2 linked regions of the Chelatococcus sp. YT9 genome follow. The protein of the gene in region 2 binds, or shares a complex with, the protein of the main gene of each other region. Links are inferred from orthologs where the notes say so. Each region holds a gene or a part of one and is shown on either strand. Other genes may lie near its edges. The genes, in order: trxA and KIO76_RS17235.

What was found.
Region 1: the proteins of KIO76_RS17235 (region 2) and trxA are in contact, whole or in part, in an NMR structure (PDB 2IPA), measured with the Bacillus subtilis proteins. The link is inferred for Chelatococcus sp. YT9 from one-to-one orthologs.

What each region holds. Positions count from the first base shown.
Region 1 is NZ_JAHBRW010000001.1:1,508,979-1,516,550, forward strand. What follows is about bases 4,804-7,572. They hold trxA (thioredoxin), read left to right. Parts: upstream 4,804-5,912; coding sequence 5,913-6,233; downstream 6,234-7,572. Other genes in these bases: addA (double-strand break repair helicase AddA), read left to right, coding at 4,804-5,802; KIO76_RS06825 (bifunctional folylpolyglutamate synthase/dihydrofolate synthase), read right to left, coding at 6,609-7,572. Also shown: double-strand break repair protein AddB, read left to right, coding at 1-2,230; more of addA, read left to right, coding at 2,227-4,803. UniProt on the Bacillus subtilis protein: Participates in various redox reactions through the reversible oxidation of its active center dithiol to a disulfide and catalyzes dithiol-disulfide exchange reactions.
Region 2 is NZ_JAHBRW010000001.1:3,736,464-3,744,197, reverse strand. The notes cover bases 3,013-5,943. They hold KIO76_RS17235 (arsenate reductase ArsC), read right to left. Parts: upstream 4,784-5,943; coding sequence 4,241-4,783; downstream 3,013-4,240. Other genes in these bases: KIO76_RS31080 (toll/interleukin-1 receptor domain-containing protein), read left to right, coding at 5,790-5,943; KIO76_RS31620 (DUF1883 domain-containing protein), read left to right, coding at 5,258-5,890; KIO76_RS17230 (ArsR/SmtB family transcription factor), read right to left, coding at 4,776-5,138; arsC (arsenate reductase (glutaredoxin)), read right to left, coding at 3,807-4,232; arsB (ACR3 family arsenite efflux transporter), read right to left, coding at 3,013-3,797. Outside these bases: KIO76_RS17260 (heavy metal translocating P-type ATPase), read left to right, coding at 1-729; chrA (chromate efflux transporter), read right to left, coding at 759-1,958; arsenical resistance protein ArsH, read right to left, coding at 2,029-2,742; more of arsB, read right to left, coding at 2,736-3,012; more of KIO76_RS31080, read left to right, coding at 5,944-6,209; KIO76_RS17215 (hypothetical protein), read left to right, coding at 6,236-6,433; KIO76_RS17210 (hypothetical protein), read left to right, coding at 6,447-6,644; KIO76_RS17205 (UvrD-helicase domain-containing protein), read left to right, coding at 6,781-7,734. UniProt on the Bacillus subtilis protein: Catalyzes the reduction of arsenate [As(V)] to arsenite [As(III)]. In vitro, can dephosphorylate para-nitrophenyl phosphate (pNPP).

The sequences.
Region 1 (7,572 bases), 2.2 Mb from region 2 along the record:
GGAGCTCGCGGATCTCGCCCCTGAGGTCGCCGCCCGCGCAATTTTTCTTGCGGAGGCGCTGCGTCCTGCCGAGACGACCCATGTTTGGGCAGAGCATCGAAGGGGAACCGACGATCTCTTCGCCAGAGACTTCGCCGCCACCACGGACGCCGCCCTTGCAGGCTTGATCCTCGTGGAGGCGCCGGACGAGCGCTCGGAGGCGCTGGCCGCGGCCCTCGCCATGCGCGAGACGCTGGAGACGCCGGGCGCGACGGTCGCGCTCGTCACCCCGGACCGTATGCTGGCGGAACGCACTATCGCCGAGCTCGCCCGGTGGGATATCGCGGTAGAGGATTCGGCCGGACTCCCGCTGAGCCGAACCCGCGCGGGAAGCCTTGCCCAGCTCGTCGCGGACGCGGCGCTTGCCGACTGCGCGGCACCACAGCTGCTGGCGCTTCTCAACCATCCCGACGCGACTTTCGGACAGAGCTTCGCGACGGCACGCCAAGTGGCGGCGGAGCTCGAAATCGGGCTGCTGCGCGGTCCGGAGGCACCACCTGGTATCGCCGGTTTGAAGGCCATTCTTCCCGAACGTCAGAGGGAAGCGGCGAGCCGTCGCAGCCCGCGCCCCTTGCGGCGCCTCGGCCCAGCCGCGTGGAACAGGGTGGCAGCGCTGCTTGACGCGCTCCAGGCCGCCTTCGCGCCGCTCGAGCGACAGATTCTCGCGGATGGTCAGGTCGATCTCGTCGCCATGGCCTCAGCGCACGACGAGGTGTTGCGCGCGGTTTCAGCACGCACGTCGGATGAGGATTGGGACCCGCCGCGGGCAGATGGCTGGGGTGATCTCGCCAGCCTGTTCGACGATCTCGCGGTCGTGCAGTCCGCCGAACTCATCGGCCGCCCCGGGGATTATCCCGCGTTCTTTGCAGGGCTTCTCGCGGAGCGCGTGCTGCGCCGGGGCGAGGCGGCCCATCGGCGCGCCAAGGTCTTCGGCCTGCTGGAGGCTCGTCTCCTGACCGCTGACAGGATCGTGCTGGGTGGCCTCGACGAAGGCATCTGGCCGCCGGCCGTCCGGACGGACGCCTTCCTCAATCGGCCCATGCGCACCGCGCTGGGCATGAGTCCGCCGGAGCGGCGCATCGGCCAGACTGCCCATGACTTCGTCGAGGCGCTCGGCACGCGTGATGCCGTCATCACCCGCTCGCTCAAGCGCGAGGGAGCGCCGACCGTGCCGTCGCGTTTCCTGCAGCGCATGAAGGCGCTGGCGGGGAGCGAAGCCTGGGAGGCGGTTCGTGCGCGGGGCCGCGCCATCCTCGCCTGGGCCGAGGCCATCGATCGGGTGCCCGCTGAGCCGCCCTTGCGCCGGCCAATGCCGAAGCCGCCGCTCCACCTCATACCGCGCTCCCTCAGTGTCACTGAGGTGGAGACGCTGGTGCGCGATCCCTATGCCATCTACGCCCGGCATGTGTTGAAGCTCGACCCGCTGGACGGGCTTGCGGTGCCGCCGGGCGCCGCGGACCGAGGCAATCTCGTCCATGAGGCGCTCGGCCGTTTCGCCCTGGCCTATCCGGCGGCGCTTCCGGCCGATGCGCTCGCCGCCCTCACGGCGATCGGTCGCGAGGTCTTCGCTCCGTATGGCGCCTACCCCGATGTCATGGCCCTGTGGTGGCCGCGCTTCCTCAGGCTGGCGGAGGCGTATGTGGCCTGGGAGGCCGCCCGTCGGCCGGGGCTGGCGCGGCTTCACGCCGAGATTTCCGGGGGGCTCGATCTGGTGCTCGCGGACGGGTCGAGCTTCGCCCTGCGCGGGCGGGCCGACCGCGTCGAGGAAAGCAGCGACCGTGCCGTCATCGTCGACTTCAAGACGGGTCAGGTGCCGACACCCAAGCAGATCTTCGCAGGCTTCGCGCCGCAGATGACGCTGGAAGCCGCGATGCTGGTGGCCGGCGGTTTCAAGGGCCCGGCGCCGATGCCCGCGGACCGGATTGACCTTCTGTATGTTGGCGCCAGCGGCGGCAAGGAGCCTCTCAAGCCTCGACCCGTGCAACCGGAGCGAGGCGAGACCCGGAGCGTCGCCGATCTCGTCGCAGAGCACCCCACCCGACTGGCGCAGCTCCTGTCACGCTATTGCCGAGGCGAGATCGGTTTCGCGTCGCGTCCCTTTGCGGAATATGCCAAGCGCGAAGGGGTCTATGACCATCTGGCGCGGGTGCGCGAATGGTCCATCGGCGGCGACGACGGAGGCGGCGAATGAACGCTCCGCCATCATCCACCCGGGTGTCCTCTGCCGATGAGGTGATCGGCCGGGTCATCGCCCAGCAGCACCGGGCCGCCGATCCCGCCGCCTCCGCCTGGGTGTCGGCTAACGCGGGTTCCGGCAAGACCACCGTGCTTGCCAACCGGGTGCTTCGGCTCCTGCTCGCCGGCGCGGAGCCCGGCCGCATCCTTTGCCTCACCTTCACCAAGGCCGCCGCGGCCAATATGTCGAACCGCGTGTTCGACGATCTCGGCCGGTGGGTGGCGCTGGATGACGCTGCGCTCGATGCCGCCTTGCTCCGCCTCACCGGCAAGCCTTCGACCGCCGATCTCCGCTCTGTCGCCCGCCGGCTCTTCGCCCGCGCCATCGAAACGCCGGGCGGGCTTAAGATCGAGACCATTCACGCCTTCTGTGAGCGCGTGCTGCATCTTTTCCCCTTCGAGGCGAATGTCCCGGCGCGCTTTGAGGTGCTGGACGACACGGACGCGGCCGATCTCCTCGCTCGGGCACGCGTTGCCGTGATCAGCGATGCCATCGCCGGTCGCGCGCCCGCGCTCGAGACTGCGCTGTCCCGGCTGGTGGAGGAGGCGGGCGACGTCACCATCGACAAGGCCCTTGCTGAGGCATTGCGCGCCAAAGCCTTGCTGCGGCAGGGTGTTTCGAGCTCGGGCGGCGTCGCGATCGAGTCCATCAAGGAGGCGCTCGGGCTCGCGCCCAACGACGATCGCGCCGGCGTCGAATGGGCGATCCTGGGCGAGGGCATCCCCGAGGCCGAGTGGCCCGACATCATCGCGGCACTCGCCGCGGGGCAGAAGACGGACAGGGATCTCGCCGATTGCCTCGGTAGCGCGCTCGCCGCGACGAACCAGGCGGACAAGCTTGCCGCCTATCAATCGCTGTTCTTTACCAAGGCTGGAGAGCCGCGTTCTGATAGTCGCTTCGGCACGAAAGCCATCGATCCAGTCCTGATCCAGCAGCTCCGCGACGAGCGTGATCGGCTCTGCGGGTTGTCCGGACGGCTCAGGGCGGTGCTCGCCGTCGAGCGCACGGCCGCCCTGCTGACGCTGGCAAGTGCTGTCTTCAAGCGTGTCGAGGCCCTCAAGAACGCGCGCGGGGCGTTGGATTTCGACGATCTCATCGGACGGACGGTCGATCTCTTCGCTCGCCATGAGGCGGCCTGGGTGCTGTACAAGCTGGACGCCGGCATCGACCACATCCTGGTCGACGAGGCGCAGGACACAAGTCCGGCGCAATGGCGCATCCTCAAGGCGCTCGCGGAGGAATTCACCGCCGGCGAGAGCGCCGCGCTGACGCAGCGGACGCTGTTCGCGGTCGGTGATCCCAAGCAGTCTATCTACGGCTTCCAGGGCGCGGCGCCGCGCGAGTTCGATGGCAGCGGGCGTTATTTCCGTCAGCGCGTCGAGGCTGCCGGCCAAGCCTTTGAGGATGTGCGCCTGACCGTATCCTTCCGCTCGGCGCCAGAGGTGCTGAAGGCGGTTGATGCGGTCTTTGCCGATCCCCAGCATTTCCAGGGGCTGTCGTTCGATGACCTCGCCGTCGGCACGGTGCATGAGAGCGCCCGGCCGCAGCTCGCGGGCCTTGTCGAGTTCTGGGAGACCGAGCGCCCCACAGAAGTGGTCGATTCAGAGGCCTGGACGCTGCCGGTCGATGAGCTCGAAGAAGGGTCACCCCAGGTGCGGCTGGCGCGGCGTATCGCGCGCGCCGTGAAGCACTGGACCGGAAAGGGCGACGACGGCCGGCACTTCTCACCCGGCGATATCCTCATCCTCGTGCGCAAGCGCGGAGGGTTCTACGAATCTCTGATCCGCGCGCTGAAGGACACCGGTCTGCCGGTCGCGGGCGCAGACCGGCTCAAGGTCACCGAGCACATCGCGGTGCGCGATCTCGTCGCCGCCGGCCGCGCGGCTTTGTTGCCAGCAGACGACCTGACGCTCGCAGCGCTCCTGAAATCCCCTCTCGTCGGCTTGGACGACGATGATCTCATGCGGATCGCCGCTGAGCGGCCCGAGGATGGCTCGCTCGATCACGCCCTGGCGCTGGCGGCGGAAGCCGGCGATATCAGGGCCGCGCGCACCGTCGCGCTGCTGGCGGAGTGGCGGCAGCGGGCGCGCCGGGGCGGCCCCTTCGCCTTCTACGCTCATCTTATCGGGCCTGGTGGCGGACGCCGCCGGCTGGTGGCGCGTCTCGGCGCAGAGGCGGGCGACGCTATCGACGAATTCATGGCCGCAGCGCTCGGCCATGAGCGGCGGCAGGCGCCCTCCCTGGCCGCCTTCCTCATCGCTTTCGGCGAGGCTGAGCGCGAGGTGAAGCGCGACCTCGAAGACGGTCATGATGAGATCCGCGTCATGACCGTGCACGGCGCCAAGGGGCTGGAAGCACCCGTTGTCATCCTCGCCGACGGTTGCGACGTCCCCAGTGGGCGCACCGATCCGAAGCTTTTCGCCATCGCCGGCCGCGATGGCCTTGCCTTGCCGATCTGGTCTCCCAGGAGCGAGCTCGATCCCCCGCCGGTCGCGGACGTACGTGACAGATTGCGGCGCGAGGCGGAGGAGGAGCACAACCGTCTGCTCTATGTGGCGATGACTCGGGCCAAGGAGCGGCTGGTGGTCGCGTCCTACACGAGCCTTGGCCGTGACACGAAGACCGGTGATTACAAACCGTTGCCGGACAAGAGCTGGCCGGCAATGATCCGCAAGGGACTTGAGGCCGGCGCATACGGGCTGGTTCAGGCCCGGGCCCCCCACGGCAACGGCACCGTATGGCGTTGGCGAGATCCGGCGCGGGTGGCGAGCCCCTCCCAGACCCCGAACGTCACCTCGTCCGCTTCGCCGACCCTGCCCGCCTGGCTCGATCGCGCTCTGCCGCCCGAAGCGGAGGCGAGACCCCCTCTCAGGCCATCGAGCGCCCTCGGCGCGGCTGATCAGCTTCCGGAGGCCGCAAGTCTTTCCTCCGCCCCCCTTGGCGGAGCCTTGGGCTTGCCGCTGCCGCGTTCACGGCGGGATGAGGACGCCCGCCGCGTTGCCCGGCTTGGCGGCGACTTCCTGCACAGGCTCCTGCAGCATCTACCAGAAGGCTTCAGCCGTGGCGGTGAGAATGCGGCGCGGGAAATCGCGAAGCTTCTGGAGGTACGCGCGGCAGGGCTCGATGCGGTAAGGCGAGAGGCCATTCTCGCTGATGCGCTGGCGGTGCTCGTCCGGCCGGACCTCGCGGCCCTGTTCGGTCCGTCAAGTCGCGCTGAAGTGCCGATCGCCGGCTCGATAATTATCGATGGTGAGACTGTGCCCGTCTCGGGCCAAATCGACCGTCTGGCCGTGACCGACGACGCAGTCCATGTCGCCGATTTCAAGACGAGTCACTGGCCGCCCGCAACGCTTGAGGCGGCTCCACCGGGCCATCTCGCGCAGCTTGCGGTGTATGCGGCCTTGCTCGCGGAGGTTTATCCCGATCGGCCCATCCGCGCCTTCCTCGTCTATACGCGAGGGCCACGGGTGTTCGCCGTGCCGCCGGAGGCGCTCGAGGCTGCACTCATGCTTGTCAAGCAGGCGTGACTTGTGCTGCCTGCTCCTTGACCCACCCCGGGACGCTTCTTACGTTCCTCATCCAACGGACGGCCATGGGCTCTCCCGTGCAGCCTGCCACCACGAAAGGTTTTTTCATCATGGCGACCATCAAGGCAACCGATGCGAGTTTCGAGGCCGACGTCCTGAAGGCCGGCGAGCCGGTGGTTGTGGACTTCTGGGCGGAATGGTGCGGCCCCTGCAAGATGATCGGCCCGGCCCTTGAGGAGATTTCCACGGAGCTCGCCGGCAAGGTCAAAGTCGTGAAAGTGAATGTGGATGAGAACCCGGCGACCGCCGCGCAGTTTGGCATCCGTTCCATCCCGACGCTGCTCCTCTTCAAGGACGGCAAGCTCGCCGGCCAAAAGGTCGGCGCGGCGCCAAAGAGCGCCCTCTCGGACTGGATCTCCGGTTCGGTCTGATTCGATCCGGCGCCTGCGGCGCCGCGTTTTTCGAGAGAGTGAAAGAAAGCCCGGCGCTCTCGCGGAGCCGGGCTTTTTTATTGACGCAGTCCGTGTGGCAAGCAGGGTGACACGCACAGGACCGCCGGCGCTGATCCCTTCCCTTCAGGGGAGGGGGCGCCGCAGACGCCGGGTGGGGCTGCGCCGGGACTGATCCGTCCGGAAGATGGCAGCAACAGTTTATTGCCAGCGGAGCACCATTCCCGGCCTCGTCACTCCACCCGACCTCGCTGGCGCGAGCCCCCTAAGGGAAGGGATCGCTGTGGCAGTTTGCCACTCGCTGCGCATCAGCGGCGAGGAAACGCGGGGTGGTTTCCGCTGCAATCCGGCGGACGCTCAGGTCGGCGGAGTTCCGTTCGCCGCCAGCACTTCGCCAGCGAAATAGAGCGACCCCGTGATCAGGATGCGGGGAGGATGCTCCCAATCCTGGTGTCTGAGGGAGGTAAGCGCAGCCTCGACACTGGCATGAGCCGACGTGACGAAGCCGAGCTCCTGGGCGATTTCGGCGATTTCCTCGGCGGAGCGCGCCGCGAGCTGCGTCGTCATCGACACCGCCAGCAGCTCGCGGGCAAGGCCAGCGAAGGGGGAAAGGAAGCCGACCGCATCCTTGGTGCCGAGCATACCGACGATGAGCACGAGAGGCGCGGGCCTGCTCTCTTCCATGTCAGCCATGGCGCTGGCGACGGCGCGGCCTCCATCCGGGTTGTGCCCCCCGTCGAGCCAGATTTCAGCGCCGTCAGGCGCATGCCCGATGAGATCGCCGCGTGTCAGGCGCTGCATCCGTGCTGGCCAGTCCGCGGTTTTGACTCCCGCCTCATACGCGGTGACCGGTAGACGATCGAAGCCGCCGGTTCGCAGCGCCGCGATCGCGGTGCCCGCATTGATATGCTGGTGGCGGCCAGTCAGGCGAGGCAGCGGTAGATCGAGGAGGCCGCGCTCGTCCTGATAGACGAGGCGCCCGCCTTCCTCATGCACGGAAAAATCCTGTTCGCCGATGATCAGCGGCGCCCCGATGCGCTCGGCTCGAGCTTCCAGCACGGCTGAGGCCTCTGGATCCTGCGGCGCGAGGACCGCGGGCACGCCGCGCTTGAAAATCCCGGCCTTGGCCGCGGCGACACTGGTGATGCGGTTGCCCAGATATTCAGGATGGTCCAGTGAGACGGGCGTCACCACCGTCACCAGCGGCTCCGAGATAACGTTGGTGGCATCGGCCTCACCGCCGAGCCCCACTTCGAGAAGGAGGACGTCAGCCGGATTTTCCGCAAACAGCAGAAACGCCGCAGCTGTCGTGATCTCGAAG
Region 2 (7,734 bases):
CTGCTGGCGTTGGCGCAGGATGCGCAGACAGTCATCTATGCCGGTCGGGATGCGCGGGTGCTGGGCGCGGTCACCGTCGCCGATATCGCGCGCTCGACCTCCGGGCCGGCGCTCACAGCGTTGCGTGAGGGCGGTGTGGAGAAGATCGTCATGATGACGGGCGACCGCCTTCCCGTCGCCTTACGAATTGGCGAGGAACTCGGGCTGAAGCCCCAAGAGATCCACGCCGATATGCTACCGGAGGACAAGGTCCGGATGGCGGGCGAACTTGCGACGACAGGCAAGGTGGCGTTCGTCGGCGACGGCGTCAACGACGCTGCGGCGCTCGCGCGCGCCGATGTCGGCATCGCCATGGGAGCAGCCGGTTCGGACGTTGCGCTCCAGGCCGCTGACGTGGCGCTGCTTTCGGAAGATATGAGCAGGCTGGCCGACGCCCACCGGCTAGCGCGCCGCACAGCCACGATCATCCGCCAGAACCTGATTTTTGCCATGGGCGCCATGGCGGTTCTCGTCGTTGGCGGGCTGTTCTTCGAATTGCCGCTGCCGCTGGCTGTCATCGGCCATGAAGGCGGCACAGTGCTTGTGGTGCTGAACGGCCTGCGCCTCCTCCGCGATCCTATTCGCGCCAAGGAAAGGACACCAACCTCGCCGCCGGCAAGCAATCCGGTCGCGGGCCAACCGGTCCCACGCCACGCCTACCGCAGAAAGATAGCGCGGCGTGCAGCATGAAAGATGCGCCAGTGGCCGGATGCGCGCGCTTACACCATCAAGCCCAACGCAACGCCACCTGCTGCGGCCAGAAGGACGACCGCCCAAGGTGGGGCTTTCCACGCTGTCAGCGCGACGAAACAGGTGAGGGCCAGCGCAAAGTCGGGCATCCCGCTGAGGGCGCTGGTGAAGACGGGTGAATAGAGTGCTGCGCCGAGAATGCCCACGACCGCCGCATTGGCGCCCTGCATGGCCGATTGCGCCCATGCCTTGCGCCGAAACTGGTCCCAGAAGGGCAGTGCGCCAATCAGGATCAGGAAGCCCGGCAGAAACAGCGCCAGAAGTGCGATCACAGCACCGGTAACACCATTCGGCTCAGGTCCCATGACTGCGCCCAGCCAGGCGGCAAAGGTGAACAGCGGTCCGGGCACCGCCTGCGCTGCGCCATAGCCAGCTAGGAACGCATCCTCGCTTACCCAACCCGGTACGACCGTTTCGGCTTGCAATAGCGGCAGCACAACATGGCCGCCGCCAAAGACCAGAGAGCCGGCGCGATAGAAACTGTCGGTCAGCGCAAATCCCTGGCCGAGCTCGGCCAGAGCCGGCAGCCCAACCAGGAGCAAGGCGAACAGCGCCAGCGCAGTCATCCCCGCTCGCCGCGAGACTGGCACGGGCAAATGCGTGCCGGTCGCTTCTTGTCCCTTACCAAGGCCATGCCCGACAACGGCTCCTAAAAAGATTGCGCCCATCATCCCGAGAGCGCCTGGGGTAAATGCCAGCAGGATTACGGCCGCCACCGCTATGGTCGCGCGCTCCCTGTCGGGACAAAGATTGCGCGCCATACCCCAGACTGCCTGCGCCACGATGGCGACGGCAACGATCCTCAGCCCGTGCAGGACGCCCAGGCCTACGGGACTTTCAACCCGCGCTGCCGTCAGGGCGAGGATAAACAAGAGCAGCGCAGACGGCAGCGTGAAGGCGAGGAAGGCAGCGACCGCCCCGCCCCAGCCAGCCCGCATGAGGCCGAGCGCGAAGCCGACCTGGCTGGAGGCCGGGCCGGGCAGGAACTGGCACAATGCCACCAGATCGGCATAGGCGCTCTCACCGAGCCACTTGCGGCGCGTCACCACCTCATCACGAAAATAGCCGAGATGGGCGATGGGGCCACCGAAGGATGTCAGGCCAAGCTTCAGAAAGACGCGAAAAACCTCGGAGACGCTACCTTGTGGTTGTTGCCGGCCATGATCCATTCAGAAATTCTCATATGCACGGACATTGCCGCCGTTGATTATGTGACGATGGGTACAATCGGATGACGCGTCAGGTCGCCGCCGACAGGTTCACGCGGCGCATCATAGCCTCCCCGCTCTCCCTGCGCTCCGAATAGCGATCGGTGAGATAGACCGAGACATCCCGTGTGAGCAGCGTGAACTTGACCAGCTCCTCCATCACGTCGACCACGCGATCATAGTAGGAGGACGGTTTCATGCGGCCAGACTCGTCGAATTGCTGGAACGCCTTGGCGACGGATGACTGATTGGGGATCGTCACCATGCGCATCCATCGACCGAGTACCCGCATCTGATTGACGGCGTTGAAGCTCTGGGAGCCGCCCGATACTTGCATGACGGCCAGTGTTCGGCCCTGCGTCGGCCGGACGGCCCCGACCGAAAGGGGTATCCAGTCGATCTGCGCCTTCATCACCGCGCTCATCGCGCCGTGCCGCTCCGGACTCGTCCAGACCTGCCCCTCCGACCAAAGCGACAGCTCACGCAGCTCCTGCACTTTCGGGTGACCGACCTCGGCTCCATCCGGCAATGGCAGGCCGGACGGATCGAAGATGCGTGTTTCAGCGCCGAAGGCATTCAACAGTCGTTCGGCCTCCTGCGCCAGAAACCGGCTATAGGAGCGCTCGCGCAGCGAGCCATAAAGCAGCAGGATGCGCGGCCGATGCGCCGAAGGCGATGCCCGCAGCCGGTCAGTATCGGGAACAGCGATGCAACCGGGATCGATATTGGGTAGAGCGTTCAGCATGAGTGGTTCGCCTCCGCGACAGTCGCGGTCTTGCTGCCCCGCTCGTACCAACCTTTCGAGCGGTTCACGATCCACACGACCGAGAGCATGACCGGGACCTCGATCAGCACGCCGACGACGGTGGCGAGCGCTGCGCCGGAATGGAAGCCGAACAGGCTGATGGCGGCGGCAACCGCCAGCTCGAAGAAGTTGGACGCGCCGATCAGCGCCGAGGGGCCGGCAACGCTATGCTGTTCCCCCGAGATCCGATTGAGCAGATAGGCCAGTCCGGAATTGAAATAGACCTGGATCAGGATCGGCACAGCGAGCAACCCGATGACCATGGGCTGGGCGATGATCTGTTCGCCCTGAAACCCGAATAACAGCACCAGTGTCACCAGCAGCGCCGTCAGCGAGACCGGGCTTAGCCTGGCGAGCAGCCGATCGAGCGCGGCTTGTCCGCCGGTTGCCAAGAGGCGTCGGCGCAGAATTTGGGCGATGATCACCGGGATCACGATATAAAGCACAACCGATAGGACGAGCGTGCCCCATGGTACGGTGATCGCCGACAGGCCGAGCAGCAAACCAACGATCGGCGCGAAGGCCACCACCATGATCGCGTCGTTGAGTGCGACCTGGGAGAGCGTGAAATGCGGCTCACCCTTGGTCAGGTGCGACCAGACGAATACCATCGCCGTGCAAGGCGCGGCGGCGAGGATGATGAGGCCAGCAATATAGCTGTCGATCTGGCCCGCCGGCAGATAGGGCCGGAAAAGCCAGCCGATGAACAGCCAGCCGAGCAAGGCCATCGAGAAGGGCTTGATCGCCCAGTTGATGAACAGCGTCACGCCAATGCCCCGCCAGTGTCGGCCAACTTCGCCGAGCGCGGTGAAGTCGATCTTGAGCAGCATCGGTATAACCATCAGCCAGATCAGCCCAGCCACCGGCAAATTGACGTTGGCGATTTCGGCTGCGCCAATGGCCTGGAACACGCCCGGCACAAAATGGCCAAGTGCAATGCCAAGGACAATGCAAACCGCGACCCACAGGGTCAGATAGCGTTCGAATGTGGACATGGATTTCCCTTATGCGCTCGCCACGCGGCGACCGTGCTCGTCAATGACGCGCTCGCCATCTTCCTTGATGAATTCGCCTTGCTGCGGCGGCAGCAGGTCGAGCACCTCTTCCGAGGGCCGGCAGAGTTTCACGCCCTTGGGTGTGACGACAATTGGTCGATTGATGAGGACCGGATGCGCCATCATGGCGTCGAAAAGCTGGTCGTCGGTCAGCGCCGGATCGCCAAGACCAAGCTCCCCATAAGGCGTTCCCTTTTCGCGCAGCAGGGCGCGCACGGGAATGCCCATGCGCTGGATGAGCCGGGCGAGCATCGCCCCTGACGGCGGCGTCTTGAGATATTCGATGACGTGAGGTTCGATACCGGCATTGCGGATCATCGCCAGCGTGTTGCGCGAAGTGCCGCAGTCGGGGTTGTGATAGATGATGATGTCCATGGCTGACCTCACGCGGCGCTGTTGCGGGGCGAGGACGCCCCGTCCGATTGCCCGATCTCCACGAGCTTGGCGCGCAAGGATGCCTTGTCGAGGCTGGCTACGGGTAGTGCGGTAAAGATGGAGATGCGGTTCTTGAGGTAACGAAGGGCCGCAACGAAAGCGGCTTCCTGTTCGATTTCGGAGCCTTCCACCGCGGCGGGATCTTCGATGCCCCAGTGCGCAGTCATCGGCTGACCCGGCCAGACCGGACAGGCTTCACCGGCCGCGCTGTCGCAGACCGTAAACACGAAATCCATGGCCGGCGCATCAGGCGCAGCGAACTCTTCCCAGCTCTTTGAGCGCAATCCACCGTCGGGATAGTCAAAGCTTTTCAGGACCTTCAACGCGAGAGGATGGACGTCTCCCTTGGGCTGACTGCCGGCGGAAAAGGCGCGAAAGCGACCCGCGCCATCCTTGTTCAGGATGCTTTCGGCCAGGATCGAGCGCGCCGAGTTACCGGTGCACAGAAACAGAACATTGAAAATGCGATCGGGGTGGGTTGCTTCAGGCATGGGCGGCGGCTTTCGTCGGTTCGCAACAACGTGACAACGCGGCCATGGCCGGGTTGCACACTTCCGGGTGGCCCTGGCAGCAGTCGCGCATGAGGAATTCGACGAGGCCCGAGAGCGCCCCGAGTGCAGCGGTGTAGATGATGGAGCGTCCGGCACGCCGGGATTCGACAAGCCCGGCCTGTTCGAGATGGCTCAGGTGAAAGGACATGCGCGAGGAGGACGCGCCGTCCACTGCTTCGCCGATGGCGCCTGCGGCCATTCCCTCGGGCCCGGCCGTCACAAGAAGCCGAACGATACGTAGCCTTGTCTCCTGCGAAAGCGCGGCAAACGCCGTGAGAGCCTGCTTCTCGTCCATATTCATCTCAATGTTTCAAGAATCATTGAGATGATGGATATCGGAAAAGGTCGCAGGGCACCAGTCCCTGTGTGCACCCACATGATAGCTGTCGATTGTACAGCTATGCGTCGGGACACATGGGACTGCTCTGGCGACCGCCGTCGGTGCCAGATTTTGTCACCCTATCATGCGAATCTGTCCTGAGAGACAGACGATTCGCGATGGCTCACCGCGCCCCGGATAGTCTGCTCTTCGGTCAGCTGGACGCCGGTACTCGGGAGAGCTCGATGAATTTCACGCATTACAATCTGGGACACGTCGAACGAGGCAGTGTCGTCGTGGTGACGCTCAGCGGCAGCGCGGCCAACGTCCGCCTCATGGATGGTTCGAACTTCAACAGCTACAAGTCCGGGCGCCAGCATCGCTACGTCGGCGGACTCGCCAAACGTTCTCCGGTGCGGCTGCCGGTACCGCATTCCGGCACCTGGCATGTCGCCGTCGACATGCAGGGACTTCGCGGATCGGTGCGGTCCGGTGTTCAGGTCGTCCCGGGTGCGGCGTTCAACCCACTGCCCACGATCAACGAGGCACCGCTGCGCAGCGTCCCCACACTCGTCCGCGACGCCGATGATGATCTCGCGCCGCCCCCCGGAGGCACCCGATGGCCGAGTGTTCGACGTTTTCATCTCTCATGCGTCCGAAGACAAGGACGAGGTCGTCCGACCGCTGGCAAATGCACTGCGCGAAGCAGGATTGTCGGTCTGGTATGACGAATTCGAACTGCGGATCGGCGACAGCCTTCGCCGCAAAATCGACCGGGGCCTAGGAAGCAGCCGCTTCGGCGTGGTTGTCCTGTCGCAGGCGTTCTTTGGCAAAGGCTGGCCCGAATACGAGCTCGACGGGCTCGTCACCCGCGCCGTATCGGGCGAGCAGATCCTGCTCCCGATCTGGCACAACGTCTCCAAACGCGAGGTGATCGGCTACTCGGCTTCGCTCGCCGATCGACTGGCGCGCAGCACCGCCACCCACACCGTCGAAGAGATTGCCGCGGAAATCGCGGACGTCGTGCGCTTGCCGAACGCGGCGTGACGCCAGAGGCGCCAGGAGAGACTCAGATGAGAAAACAGGTTGAGGATGAATGGAGCGGCTGGGACGGCGACACCATCGTCCGGCTGACCGACGGTTCGGTGTGGCGCCAGGAGGAGTATCATTATGAATATCGCTACGCCTACCGCCCGTCGGTGACCCTGTCCGGCAACGTCATGCATGTCGAGGGCATGAGCCGCGGCATCCGCGTCCGCCGAATCGACTAGGAGAACAACGCCGATGCAGACGCGTATTGCAGGAGCCTGGACGGGCTGGAGCGGCGATACCATTGTCAAGCTCGCCAATGGAACGGTCTGGCGCCAGGATCAGTACTATTATCGTTATCAGTACAAATACCGGCCGCACGTAGTGATCGACGGCCGGTATATGCATGTCGAGGGCATGCCCAAGGCGGTGCGCGTGCGCCGCATCGATTAGCAGTCAGAGCGTCGTTCCTGCGGCGCTCATGACCGCTCATTCAAGACTCTGCCCGCCACCGGTTTGGAACATCTCAACACGTTGCTGATAATCAGCCATGTGAATTCTGGATGTTTCGGGCATATCGAATGTGGCATTGAGCAAATTGTTGTCCAGCCGGGCGCAGACATACCGCCCCGGCTTTCTTGCAAGGTTGTTTGCTTCCGGAAAATGGAAGCTGACCCTGGATCCGAAATCATCCGGGCGCATCCGGCTGCGCCAGGATGGCGATATCGAGCTTGCCTGCCTCGATATCGTGTCGATTTCGGCCAGCAAGGCTCTGCTGTGGCACAGCGTTGAGATCCGCTCTCGCGGCAGAACGGATGGTCTGTCCGGCCTGACGGGTGAAGCAGCCGCGCAATTGGTCGCCGACCTTCACGCCTTCATCAATACTCATCTTTTCGGCCTGATTGGCGCCGAAACTGGCCGCTTGCACGATGTCGATGCCCGGCTTCGGAAAATCACCGAAGGCAGCAGGCAGTATCTCGCTCAGGCCGATCTTGGCCGGGCGATTGCCAGCGTGCCAGGCGATGCGGCGGCGGCCCTCGCGCATCCGCTCCTGAATTCACAGTTGATGCCGGTCAAGCTCAAGGCGTCTCTGCCGGCGTCATTCACCTTCCTGACGGATCCGGGCGTTCGCCAAGCCTATAATGAAGCATTCGTCGCCGCGGAGCTGGAAAAATTCGGGCCGTTCTTCGACGATCTCGACGGGCGGTCCCTGTCCGATCAGCAACGCGAAGCCTGCATTCGCCTCGAGGACAACAATTTGCTGGTCGCCTCGGCGGGCTCGGGCAAGTCCGCGACCATGGTCGGCAAGGTTGCCTATGTCCTGGAAAAGCAGCTCTACCGGCCTGAGGAGATCCTGCTTCTGGCTTTCAACAAGAGTGCTGCCGATGAATTGAAGACCCGGATCGCCCGGCAGTTGCAGGTCGAGGAAAGCGAACTGGCTTGCCGCGTCACGACGTTTCATGCGCTGGGACGCGGCATTATCGAGGAGGTCGAGGGCCGGCCGCCCCAACTGGCCAATTGGGTCGAGCACCCCGCCGGCGAA